DNA from 3 places in the Ensifer sp. GW821-FHT05G01 genome. Region 3 is predicted to be linked to each of the others. Evidence: predicted binding sites of a transcription regulator. Region 3 holds the regulator's gene; each other region holds the start of a gene.
What was found. The regulator HrcA, encoded in region 3, represses chaperone genes, less so after heat shock. The targets are predictions, from matches to a motif close to GTTAGCACTCNCNNNNNGNGAGTGCTAAC.
Positions count from the first base shown of each region.

Region 1 (4,017 bases), on a different contig from region 3:
CGCGCGGCGAACCAGGTCGATGCCGTGCCTCTGGTCGGCATTCTCGGTCTGAGTGTTGTCCAGTGCTTTGACAGCCCTCAGCAAAGCGACGCCTCCGCCGGGCAACACGCCCTCCTCGACGGCCGCCCGCGTGGCGTGCATGGCGTCGTCGACGCGGTCCTTGCGTTCCTTCACCTCAACCTCGGTCGAGCCGCCGACGCGGATGATGGCAACGCCGCCAGCAAGCTTGGCCAGCCGCTCCTGCAACTTCTCGCGATCGTAGTCCGACGTGGTTTCCTCGATCTGTGCCTTGATCTGGGCGACGCGGCCCTCAATCTCCGTCTTCGAGCCAGCGCCATCGACGATCGTGGTGTTGTCTTTTTCGACGACGACCTTCTTGGCGCGGCCAAGCATATTGAGGGTCACGTTCTCGAGCTTGATACCGAGATCTTCAGAGATTGCCGTGCCGCCAGTGAGGATCGCGATGTCCTCCAGCATCGCTTTGCGGCGGTCGCCGAAGCCCGGCGCTTTGACGGCAGCCACCTTCAGGCCGCCGCGCAGCTTGTTGACAACAAGCGTCGCCAGCGCCTCGCCTTCGACATCCTCGGCGATAATCAGCAGCGGCTTTCCAGATTGAACGACCGCTTCGAGAACCGGCAGCAATGTCTGCAGGTTCGAGAGCTTCTTTTCGTGGATCAGGATGTAGGGTTCCTCGAACTCAACCCGCATCTTCTCGGGGTTGGTGACGAAATACGGCGAGAGATAACCGCGGTCGAATTGCATGCCTTCGACGACTTCCAGCTCCGTCACCGCGGTCTTGGCTTCCTCGACGGTGATCACCCCCTCGTTACCGACCTTTTCCATCGCTTCTGCGAGGAAGCGGCCAATCTCGATGTCGCCATTGGCCGAGATGGTGCCAACCTGGGCGATCTCGTCGTTCCTGGTGACTTTGCGGGCGTTCCGCCGCAGTTCCTCGACCACGGCGTCGACTGCTTTGTCGATGCCGCGTTTCAAATCCATCGGGTTCATGCCCGACGCCACCGCCTTCGCCCCTTCCTTGACGATCGCCTGGGCGAGAACTGTCGCGGTGGTGGTGCCGTCACCAGCGATGTCGCTGGTCTTCGAGGCAACCTCCCGCACCATTTGCGCGCCCATATTCTCGAACTTGTCCTCAAGCTCGATCTCCTTGGCGACGGTGACGCCGTCCTTGGTGATGCGGGGCGCGCCGTATGACTTGTCGATCACCACGTTACGGCCCTTCGGACCGAGCGTAACCTTGACAGCATTGGCGAGGATGTCGACGCCGCGCAGCATCCTTTCGCGGGCGTCGGAATTGAATTTCACTTCCTTGGCAGCCATTTTTCTACTCCTTCCTCAGGCAGCATTCCTTGTCTGGCATGGGTCCGGATCGGCACTAGGCTGCGTTTCACGCCCATCACGTCCGATTCCTTCATAATCAGGACATCCTCGCCATTGAGCTTGATCTCGGTGCCCGACCATTTGCCGAACAGAATGCGATCACCCACTTTCACATCGAGCGGTCGCAACTGCCCGCTGTCGTCGCGCGCACCCGGTCCGGCGGCAACGACCTCACCTTCCTGTGGCTTTTCCTTCGCCGTATCTGGGATGATGATGCCGCCGGCCGTCTTTTCCTCGGCCTCGATGCGGCGAACCAGGATACGGTCATGCAATGGACGGAACGTCATCTCGCTCTCCTCATCGACAAACAGATTTTTCAACGGGTCCTCCGCGCCGCATTCGGAGCGACCGACGCGGGGCGCGCCGACCCTTTCGGCATCGCGCGCAAATCGATCTGGTTTTTGTCTTTTCGAGTTTCAAGAGGGGATCAGAAATTTTTTAGCACTCTACACCATCGAGTGCTACCGGCATGAATTCATGAGACTATTTCGCGGAGCCGCCGCTCGAAAACTCCTGCTCCCTCTTGACGGAAGGTATCGTGATCCCCACCTCATCCTTGTCGACGCCCTGGTGGGTCGACACCAGTCAGGGAGCCCCAAGCTTCTTGGCGCTCCCTCGTACCTATGTTGCTCTACGGAGGATGTAGCTATGAGAACAAACCTCGACTTTTCCCCCTTCTACAGGTCGAGCATCGGCTTCGACCGCATCTTCGACCTGCTCGAAAACACGCCAGCCTCAACGCTGACAACGGGCCGCCCTATAACATCGTCAAACTGGGGGAAGATGCGTACCGCATCGCCATGGCAGTGGCGGGTTTCGCCGAGGACGAACTGACGATCACCCATGAAGCGAACATGCTCGTGGTCAACGGCGGGAAATCCGAGGATGAGGAGGTACAGTACCTCCATCACGGCCTCGCTCTACGGCCATTTGCGCGCAGATTCGAGCTAGCCGATCATGTCATCGTCGAGGGCGCAAAGCTCGAAAACGGGCTACTCGTTATCGATCTCAGGAAGGAAATGCCTGAGGAGATGAAGCCGCGTCGGATCGCCATCGAAAGCGAAATGACGAAGCCAGCTTCGAAGCAGATCCAAGGCGACAAGGCGGCCTGATTGAGAACATGCTGCTTGATCATCGCCGTTGCCAACAGGTGAAGGAAAGCAGCTTCGCCAAGGAGGAAGGAAGAAACGACGAAAGGATGAGCCATGAGTGTACGTGACCTGATCCCGTGGAGCCGTGGCAGCAGCCAGCTCCCGAACAGCTGTCGCGTGGCAAAAACCGATGACGTGGTTGACGGAACCCCTTGCGCGAGACAGACAATCCGGCCGCGCTGGCCGGAAGTTCGTGGAGCAGGTCAGCACCAGCCTGCCCCTGGCGATTGACATCACCTGCCCACGACCAAACATTGATCCCGTAGCACGCATTTTTCGCCCGTCACGCTCGTGATGACTTCGGCGCGCGTCTCCGGGCGACCTTGGCTGCTGGTATTCGAACGGCAAGCACCACCCGTCATCGACTATCTAATGGGCTACACTGGCGGGAGTGACACGCTGACTCTGGTTGAACTGCGTTTCCCAACCCGCGATGCCGCCATTGCCTACGCAAAGCTAAAGAAACTGAATTGCACCGTCGTAGACGACAGGAGCCGCCGTCCCTAGTTTGCGTTGATATCGCCGGCAAGCTCTACCATTCAATCCCCGTTGCTGCGCATCGGCGTATCGATCGGCATCGCCAATCCGGAAGAGCCCGCCGCTGAAGCGGCGGGCCGTGCTCTCCTTTTTCTCGAACATCCAGGTTCATGCGGGTTCCGCCGATATTCCCAGAGTGCCCAGGGTGACACGGCGGTGACGAGCACGCCGAGGATCGCATGGGTCCACATCGCGTTCATGTTCGACGCGAATTGAAGCAGCCAGGGCGAGACTCATCAGCCAGGAGAAGATGCGGCTCAACCGCACCACAGCCTAGCGCTCCTCCAGGCCTAAAAGCGGCCGCCGGAACAATAATGAAGCGAAAGCTGGCACCGCGCCGTATGAAGAAGGCATTCTTTCGAAGTGAACTGAATTCCCAGTCCGTATATCTCGACGGGCCGCCTCATATGAGAACCGCCCGTCGGAAAGCTGGCAAGGCTTTGAAGCAGGCACCAGATAGCTCCGTCAGATATCGTACCGCGAATCGAGCTCTCGCAGGGCAGACCGAACCTCATCGATTGAAACCGGCTCAGGCGTTCCTGGCATACGACGGAGTGCCGGCTTCGAATCTATCGCACAAAAGTCCGAAGCCCACGCGGCGAGAATGGCCCGTTTATCATCGACAGAAAGTGCAGGAGCCTTCACCACATCCATTGGACGTCGAAACGGCGACCAGTGAGATGCTAGAACTTCCGGTCCGATGTTTACGGCAGTTGCGGCAATCTGCTTAAACATATCGTCGATCATCGGTTCACCTCAGCTTACTTGCGGCTTCCTGCTCCACCTCGCATGAGTCGCCATGACGAGGTCAGTTTCCGGCGCCAGCAGATCGTGCTTTTCCGCGAAGGCGGCAAACAAGCCGCGTGCGGTCTCAGCTTCGATCTCGCCGCACAAGGCAGCGCGGCATGCCTTGAGCGCTACCGAATGCGGA
Region 1 is NZ_JBWKSC010000011.1:114,497-118,513, forward strand. It holds gene groL (chaperonin GroEL) at 1-1,338, opposite strand, end outside; gene AC07UR_RS24355 (co-chaperone GroES) at 1,320-1,685, opposite strand; partial or broken gene AC07UR_RS24360 (Hsp20 family protein) at 2,047-2,510, shown strand; gene AC07UR_RS24365 (NADH dehydrogenase ubiquinone Fe-S protein 4) at 2,844-3,056, shown strand; partial or broken gene AC07UR_RS24370 (SPW repeat protein) at 3,197-3,319, opposite strand; gene AC07UR_RS24375 (hypothetical protein) at 3,552-3,833, opposite strand; gene AC07UR_RS24380 (DUF982 domain-containing protein) at 3,843-4,017, opposite strand, start outside.
Region 1: a site for HrcA is predicted at 1,836-1,864, ahead of AC07UR_RS24355 (co-chaperone GroES). Genes of this name have one in related genera too.

Region 2 (4,017 bases), on a different contig from region 3:
ACGCGCGGCCCCGTATTCAACCTTCGATCGAAGGGAAAGCATTTCGGCGACAGCCATCGGTGTCTTGTTCCAGCCAGCGCGTTCTTTGAACATACGCGGAGGAAATACCCGAAGGCCAAACACCGTTTCACGCTCGTGAGGGCGCCGTTGATGGCGATCGCCGCAATCTGGCAGCCCAGCCAGAAAGGCCAGCCCGCGGCGTTCACGATGTTGACAACGGAGCCGGGACCGGATGTGGAGCCTTTTCACAATCGCCAGATCGCTGTTCTTCATCCGATCGATTGGCAGGCGTGGATCGACCTTACCAAGCCAGAGGAAGAATTGCTGCGGCCACTTCCGGTCGGCTCGCTAAGGGTGGAGACCCGCTGAGACGGGTCGACTGGCTAGTTGACCTCCAACACTTCAAAGGGTAGCCGAGCGATAAGGAAAAGCGAAGGCTGGTATCTCGCCTTCGAGGAACGGCATTCTTTCGATTTGAAGTGAACTCCCAGTTCGAATTAGCTTCGACGTGCCGCCTGATATCGAGACGGCCCGTCGGAAAGCCGGCAAGGCGTTAGAGAAGAGGTATATAGCCCCGTCAGGTATCGTACCGCGAATCGAGTTCTCGCAGGGCAGACTGAACCTCATCGATTGAAACCGGCTCGGGCGTTCCTGGAATATGACGGAGAGCCGGCTTCGAATCTATCGCGTAAAAGTCCGAGGCCCATGCGGCGAGGATGGTCCGTTTGTCATCGACAGAAAGTGCAGGAGCCTTCACCACATCCATTGGACGTCGAAACGGCGACCAGTTAGAGGCGAGAACTTCCGGTCCGATGTTCGCGGCAGTTGCGGCAATCTGCCTAAACATATCGTCCATGCTCGGTTCACCTCAGCTCACGTGTGGATCCCGACTCCACCTCGGGTGGTCCGCCATGATGGAGTCAGCTTCCGGCGCAAGCAGGTCGTGCTTTTCCGCGAAGGCGGCAAACAATCCACGTGCGGTCTCAGCTTCGATCTCGCCACGCAAGGCAGCGTGGCATGCCTTGAGTGCAACCGAATGCGGACCATCCCTGAGCGATATCGGCCACTCGACCAGGTGTCGGTAAGCGTCCATAACGCTTCTCACTTCCGTCGGAAATCCAAGGCCGACGAGAATACGCACAGGTTTCTTGAACATATCGGGTTTCATAGCGCTCTCCTTTCCAACCCGGTGTGCTCATGGGCGCCATCGAAACGGCGCCCATATCCAATGCTTCATTTAGGCGGCGCTCTGTGCGTCGATCTGCGGCGCTGCGTCCGGCCGTTCAAGCGTGGAACCGCTTTCAATGCTGATCTTGCGCTGTTTCAATGCCTCCGGAATCTCCCGCACGAGATCGATGGTCAGCAGACCATTGCTCAATCCCGCTCCACTCACCCTGACATGGTCCGCAAGCTCGAAACGATGTTCGAACGGGCGGCCGGCGATGCCCCGGTGCAGATAAGCTTCGGACGGAGAGTCCTGCTTCTTGCCAATAACGGTGAGCAGATTGGACTGGAACGTTATGTCGAGGTCGCCCTCGGCGAAACCTGCGACCGCAATCGAGATGCGGTAGCTGTCGTCACCCGTCTTGACAATGTCATACGGCGGCCAATCGCTGGTCGAACGGTCGCGCTGGGCGTTTTCCAGAAGATTGAAGAGCCGGTCGAAGCCGACGCTCGATCGGAAGAGAGGTGTGTAGTCGTAAGATGTTGCCATAGCCATATCCTCCTAAAAGCAACATGGGTATGGAGCGCCGAATGACGGCGCTTCCAGCATTTTCCAGCCCTGTTGTCAGCGGCTGGAGGAAGATGATCTGGTATCTGAGAAATCCGGCTTCAAGTGCTGCCTTGGAGATTTTTTTGCAAATCTCAGTTCAGCGTGAACTCACCTTCAATGCGGCGCCATTCGTTGGGTCGGATCAGGCGCTGATGCGTATACCGAACGGAATGCAGCGGACCGTCGAGATTGGTTTGCCAGAAATCGAGGAATTGCTGCATTCTAGGAAAGTCGGGAGCAAGATCGTAATCCTGCCAGACATAGGTCTGCAGAACGGATACGAAATCGGGAATACGGTAAAGGATATGCGCGGTGGTCAGTCCGTAGCCGTTTATCTGACGCTCAAAATCCGATGGTTCTCGCATGCTTAACCTCCGTTTATCAACAAGCGCTAAGGTGGCGCAATTGTTCGCGGTCATCAACGGATTTCTAAACGTAAAGTAGGCTTTTGTTGTTCCTTTACAGCATGTTAGCAGCCGCTCGATGCGAGTGCTGATTTTTTTGGGTTGACCTCTTGAATTCGAAAAACCGTGAAACCAGATGATTTTGCGCAAGACGCTCGTTTGAGGTCTTGTACCCGTCCGGACTGGTCATCCGGTCCGGTGATGGGGAACAACGTCACTACTGTTTGTCCATTGGAGGAAAACATGTCTTTCCGACCGCTGCATGATCGCATTCTCGTCCGCCGGATTGAATCGGAAGAAAAGACCAGGGGTGGGATCATCATCCCCGACACGGCGAAAGAGAAACCGCAGGAGGGCGAAGTTGTCGCTGTCGGCACCGGCGCCCGCAACGAAGCGGGCCAGATCCAGGCCTTGGACGTCAAGGCGGGAGACCGCATCCTGTTCGGCAAATGGTCCGGTACCGAGATCAAGGTCAACGGGGAAGATTTGCTGATCATGAAAGAAAGCGATGTCCTCGGTGTCATTGAAGCCCCGGCCGTGCGCAAGCAGGCGGCCTGAACAAACCAGCGATAAGTCCATCAGTCAGATAGCTGCCTATTGAGGAGTTACAGAAATGGCTGCGAAAGAAGTCAAATTCCACCTCGACGCCCGGGAACGCATGTTGCGTGGGGTCGATGTCCTTGCAAACGCCGTCAAGGTCACGCTCGGACCGAAGGGGCGCAATGTCGTCATCGACAAGTCGTTCGGTGCCCCGCGCATCACAAAGGATGGCGTGTCGGTTGCCAAGGAAATCGAGCTAGAAGACAAGTTCGAGAATATGGGTGCGCAGATGCTGCGCGAAGTCGCCTCCAAAACCAACGATCTCGCCGGTGACGGGACGACCACGGCCACTGTGTTGGCGCAGGCCATCGTCAAGGAAGGTGCCAAGGCGGTTGCCTCAGGCATGAACCCGATGGATCTGAAGCGCGGCATCGATCTTGCCGTCGATGCGATCGTGAAGGAACTCAAGACCAAAGCGCGAAAGATCTCCAACAACTCTGAGATTGCTCAGGTCGGGACGATCTCGGCAAACGGCGACGAGGAAATCGGCCGATATCTCGCCGAGGCGATGCAGAAGGTCGGCAATGAAGGCGTCATTACCGTCGAGGAGGCCAAGACGGCAGAGACCGAACTCGAAGTCGTCGAAGGCATGCAGTTCGACCGGGGATATCTCAGCCCCTATTTCGTGACGAATGCCGACAAGATGCGGACCGAGTTTGACGATCCTTACATCCTCATTCACGAGAAGAAGCTTTCCAACCTTCAGGCGATGCTGCCAGTGCTCGAAGCGGTGGTTCAATCCAGCAAGCCGCTGCTCATCATCGCTGAAGATGTGGAGGGCGAAGCGCTCGCGACCCTCGTCGTCAACAAGCTGCGCGGCGGTCTGAAGGTCGCTGCGGTCAAGGCACCAGGCTTCGGTGATCGGCGCAAGGCCATGCTGGAAGACATCGCGGTTCTCACAGGAGGCACCGTTGTCTCTGACGACGTCGGCATCAAGCTCGAGAACGTCACTCTCGACATGCTCGGCCGGGCAAAGAAAGTTGCAATCGAGAAGGAGAACACGACCATCATCGACGGCGTCGGCGCCAAGGCCGATATCGACGGGCGCATCGCGCAGATCCGCGCCCAGATTGAAGAGACCACGTCCGACTACGATCGCGAAAAGCTGCAGGAGCGTCTTGCCAAGCTCGCCGGCGGCGTTGCCGTCATTCGCGTGGGCGGGTCGACTGAGGTAGAGGTAAAGGAAAAGAAAGACCGCGTCGACGATGCACTGCATGCCACCCGGGCAGCCGTTGAAGA
Region 2 is NZ_JBWKSC010000015.1:94,606-98,622, reverse strand. It holds gene AC07UR_RS29205 (SOS response-associated peptidase family protein) at 1-369, shown strand, start outside; gene AC07UR_RS29200 (hypothetical protein) at 578-856, opposite strand; gene AC07UR_RS29195 (DUF982 domain-containing protein) at 869-1,168, opposite strand; gene AC07UR_RS29190 (Hsp20 family protein) at 1,238-1,714, opposite strand; gene AC07UR_RS29185 (usg protein) at 1,867-2,139, opposite strand; gene groES (co-chaperone GroES) at 2,422-2,736, shown strand; gene groL (chaperonin GroEL) at 2,792-4,017, shown strand, end outside.
Region 2: a site for HrcA is predicted at 2,243-2,271, ahead of groES (co-chaperone GroES). Genes of this name have one in related genera too.

Region 3 (4,017 bases):
TGATGTCTGCGAGATGAAGGTGATCGACATCACCGACCGGCCGCCGATGGAGGAGGGCTTCGAGAAGATCGCCTATTCCTCGGAGATCTATCCGATCGAATACGTTCCGAATTTCCACGAGCTGGAATATGCGGTGCCCGTTGCCCACGGCAAGGATGCCGTGAAAGCGGTGCGCAAGCTGATGCTGGAAAAGCATCCGACCTGCATCTACCCGATCGAGTATCGCTTCACGGCCGGCGACACCGGCTGGATCAGCCCGTTCTACGAGCAGGATTCGATCACGCTATCGGTCTCGGGCGAACCGGGCACGGACTACTGGGAATACTTGAAGGATGTCGACACGATCCTGCGCCAGTACGGATCGCGACCCCATTGGGGCAAGCTGCATTTCCTCGGCGCCGACGACGTGACAGCGCTCTATCCGCGCGCCGGCGACTTCCGAGCCTTGCGGGCAAAAATCGACCCGGAGGGACGCTTCCTCAACGACCACCTGCGGCAGCTGTTTGGCTGATACCGGCCTGCATCGCCGGGACCGCCGAAAACGAAAACGCCGCGCGTCCTAAGGGACGCGCGGCGTTGAAACAGATCAGACTGCAGCTCAGGCCGCCGGGCTGTCGCCCTCTGTCGCGGCGGCCTTCGGGCCACCCTTGGACACGCCGACCATGGCCGGACGCAGGACGCGGTCGCCGATGGTGTAGCCGGCCTGGACGACCTGCAGCACCGTGTTGTTCGGCACATCGGCGTTCGGGATTTCGAACATGGCCTGGTGGAAGTTCGGATCGAACTTCTGGCCTTCCGGCTCCAGCTTCTTCACGCCGTGGCGCTCGAGCGCCGAGAGCATGGCGCGCTCGGTCATCTCGACGCCTTCGATCAGAGCGTTGAGGCCGGTTTCGCCGGCTTCCTTGGCTTCCGCCGGAATGGCATCGAGCGCCCGGCGCAGATTGTCGGAGACGGCCAGCATGTCGCGGGCAAAGCCTGCGACCGAATAGGACTTGGCATCCTTGACGTCGCGCTCGGTGCGGCGACGCAGGTTGTCCATCTCGGCGGCGAGCCGCAGATACTTGTCGCGCAGGTCGTTGTTCTCGGCTCTGGCAAGTTCCAGCGGATCGGCTTCGGCAACCGGCGCTGCTTCCACAACCTCGGGCGTAGCGTTGTCTGCCTCGTCGTTGGCGGCAGCTTCGTGTCCGTGCTTGTTTGTTTCGTCGGTCATGACGTTCTCCGGTGTATCGTCTGTCGTGTCTTTCGCATTTTCACACCCGCGCGCAACGATGGCCGCATGGCGAGAAAATGCCCAGTGACTGGATTTGATGCCGATATCGAGGTTTAGGGCCGAAAAATCAAGGGTTCAATGCTGTCTGCGGCCAAAAGCGCTCGTTCAGCGCGAAAGCCGCGACATCAGCTGCGCGGTATAGTCGACCATCGGCACGATGCGCGAATAGTTGAGCCGCGTCGGACCGATGACGCCGACGGCGCCGACGATCCGATCCTCGCTGTCACGATAGGGCGCAACAATCAGCGAAGAACCGGACAATGAAAACAACTTGTTCTCCGAACCGATGAAGATCCTTACCCCCGGCCCGCTTTCGGCGAGATCGAGCAATTCGATCAGGCTGTCCTTCTTTTCCAGATCGTCGAACAGCATGCGCAGGCGGTCGATGTCCTCGGTTCCTTCCAGACCCTCGAGCAGGTTGGCGCGACCGCGCACGATTAGCCGTGCCGGCTTTTCATCGCCCTCGCTGCCCGACCAGATCGCCAATCCGCGCTCGACCAGATCCTGCGACAGCGCATCGAGTTCGCTGCGCACGGTCTGCTTGACCGTTTCAAGTTGCGAGCGCACCTCGCCGATCGTCTGGCCGGCGAGATGGGCGTTGAGGAAATTCGCGGCCTCCGTCAGCTGCGAGCTCGTCACGCCGGCAGGAAGCTCGATGATGCGGTTTTCGACCTGATCGTGCTCGCCGACGAGCACCGCCAGCGCCTTCGTCGGCGCCAGTCGGATGAATTCGACATGTTTGAGAACGGGATCGTTCTTGGCGGTGATGACAAGACCAGCGCCGCGCGACATGCCCGACAGCATCTGGCTCGCCTCTGCCAGCAGCGTGTCGACCGGCTGGGTATGGTCGCTGCGCCGCACGTGGCGGTCGATCGAGGCACGATCCTCGGCCGAGAGATTGCCGACCTGCATGAAGGCATCGACGAAGAAGCGCAGGCCCGTCTGCGTCGGCAGGCGACCGGCGCTGACATGCGGCGAATAGATGAGCCCGAGATCTTCGAGATCGCTCATCACATTGCGCACGGAAGCCGGCGACAGCGACATCGGCAGCAACCGCGAAAGGTTGCGGGAGCCGAGCGGTTCGCCGTTGTTCAAATAGGTTTCGACGATGCGACGGAAGATTTCACCGGAACGCTCGTCCAGCGCCGCCGCGATATCGGTCACTCCGGGATTGCGCAGTACCATGTCGCTCCATGTTCGCAGGCCAATCCTGCCGCCGGAAATATAGTGATCCCCGCGGCCGATAGCAAAAGGGAAAAATCGCCCCGGTCGCCTAGTATCCACCGGTTCCCTTTACCTCTGCCATGCTCTAGAAGGCTCACCAGATACGATAGGAGTTTGATGATGCGGCCATCCGGCAGAAAAATCGACCAAATGCGCAAGGTTTCGTTCGAGCGCAATTTCTCCAAGCACGCGGAAGGCTCCTGTCTGGTGCGGTTCGGCGACACGCACGTCTTGTGCACTGCCAGCCTTGAGGAAAAGGTTCCGGCCTGGCTGCGCAATGGCGGCAAGGGCTGGGTGACGGCCGAGTACGGCATGCTGCCGCGCGCCACCGGCGAGCGCATGCGCCGTGAAGCCTCGAGCGGCAAACAGAGCGGTCGCACCCAGGAGATCCAGCGCCTGATTGGCCGGTCGCTACGCGCCGTCGTCGATCTGCCGGCGCTCGGCGAACGCCAGATCTCGATCGACTGCGACGTCATCCAGGCTGATGGCGGCACGCGCACGGCCTCGATCACCGGCGCCTGGGTGGCTCTGCACGACTGCCTGAAATGGATGGAAGCCCGCAACATGGTGAAGGTGGAGAAGGTCCTGAAGGACCACGTCGCCGCCATTTCCTGTGGTATCTTCGCCAACCAGTCGATCATCGACCTCGACTATCTCGAAGACTCCGCTGCCGAGACCGACGCGAATTTCGTGATGACCGGAACCGGCGGCATCGTCGAAATCCAGGGAACGGCCGAGGGCAAGCCCTTCTCGGAAGAGGAATTCGCAGGCCTGCTCGGACTTGCAAAGACCGGCATTGCCGAACTGGTCGCGCTGCAGAAGCAGGCGATATCAGGCTGACAAAAGGGACGGAAACGATGGCCCCGGCGCTGGAAGGCATTCTCGAGACAGCGCTCTACGCGCCGGACCTCGATGGCGCCGAGGCCTTCTACGGCGGTGTGCTCGGGCTGCAAAAGATCACGCGCGCCGGCAATCGGCATGTGTTCTTCCGTTGCGGCCCGGGCGTTCTGCTGGTTTTCAATCCGACGGAGACGATCAAGCCGCCCTCGCCGGATGCCGCCCTGCAGGTGCCGCCGCACGGGACCACCGGCCAGGGCCATATGTGCTTCCGCGTCGCACGAGAGGCGCTCGACGCATGGAAGTCCAGGCTGGAAACGGCGGGCGTCGCGATCGAGGCCGATGTTGCCTGGCCGAACGGTGCGCGGTCCTTCTATTTTCGCGATCCGGCCGGCAACAGCCTCGAATGCGCGGAACCGGGCCTCTGGTCCATCGAATGAAACGTGGCCCCTGCGCCCGCATCTTTTAAGAGAAGACACATCATGCGCACACTGGATGACAAGACGCTCATCGTCGCCAGCCACAACGCCGGCAAGATCCGCGAAATCCGAGACCTGATCGGCCCGCTCGGCTTCGAGGCCAAGTCTGCCGCCGACCTCAACTTCGTCGAACCCGATGAAACCGGTACCACTTTCGAAGAAAACGCGACGATCAAGGCGCTTGCCTCGGCCAAGGCCTCGGGCCTG
Region 3 is NZ_JBWKSC010000001.1:316,567-320,583, reverse strand. It holds gene AC07UR_RS01625 (D-arabinono-1,4-lactone oxidase) at 1-511, shown strand, start outside; gene grpE (nucleotide exchange factor GrpE) at 599-1,210, opposite strand; gene hrcA (heat-inducible transcriptional repressor HrcA) at 1,376-2,455, opposite strand; gene rph (ribonuclease PH) at 2,615-3,334, shown strand; gene AC07UR_RS01605 (VOC family protein) at 3,352-3,771, shown strand; gene rdgB (RdgB/HAM1 family non-canonical purine NTP pyrophosphatase) at 3,814-4,017, shown strand, end outside.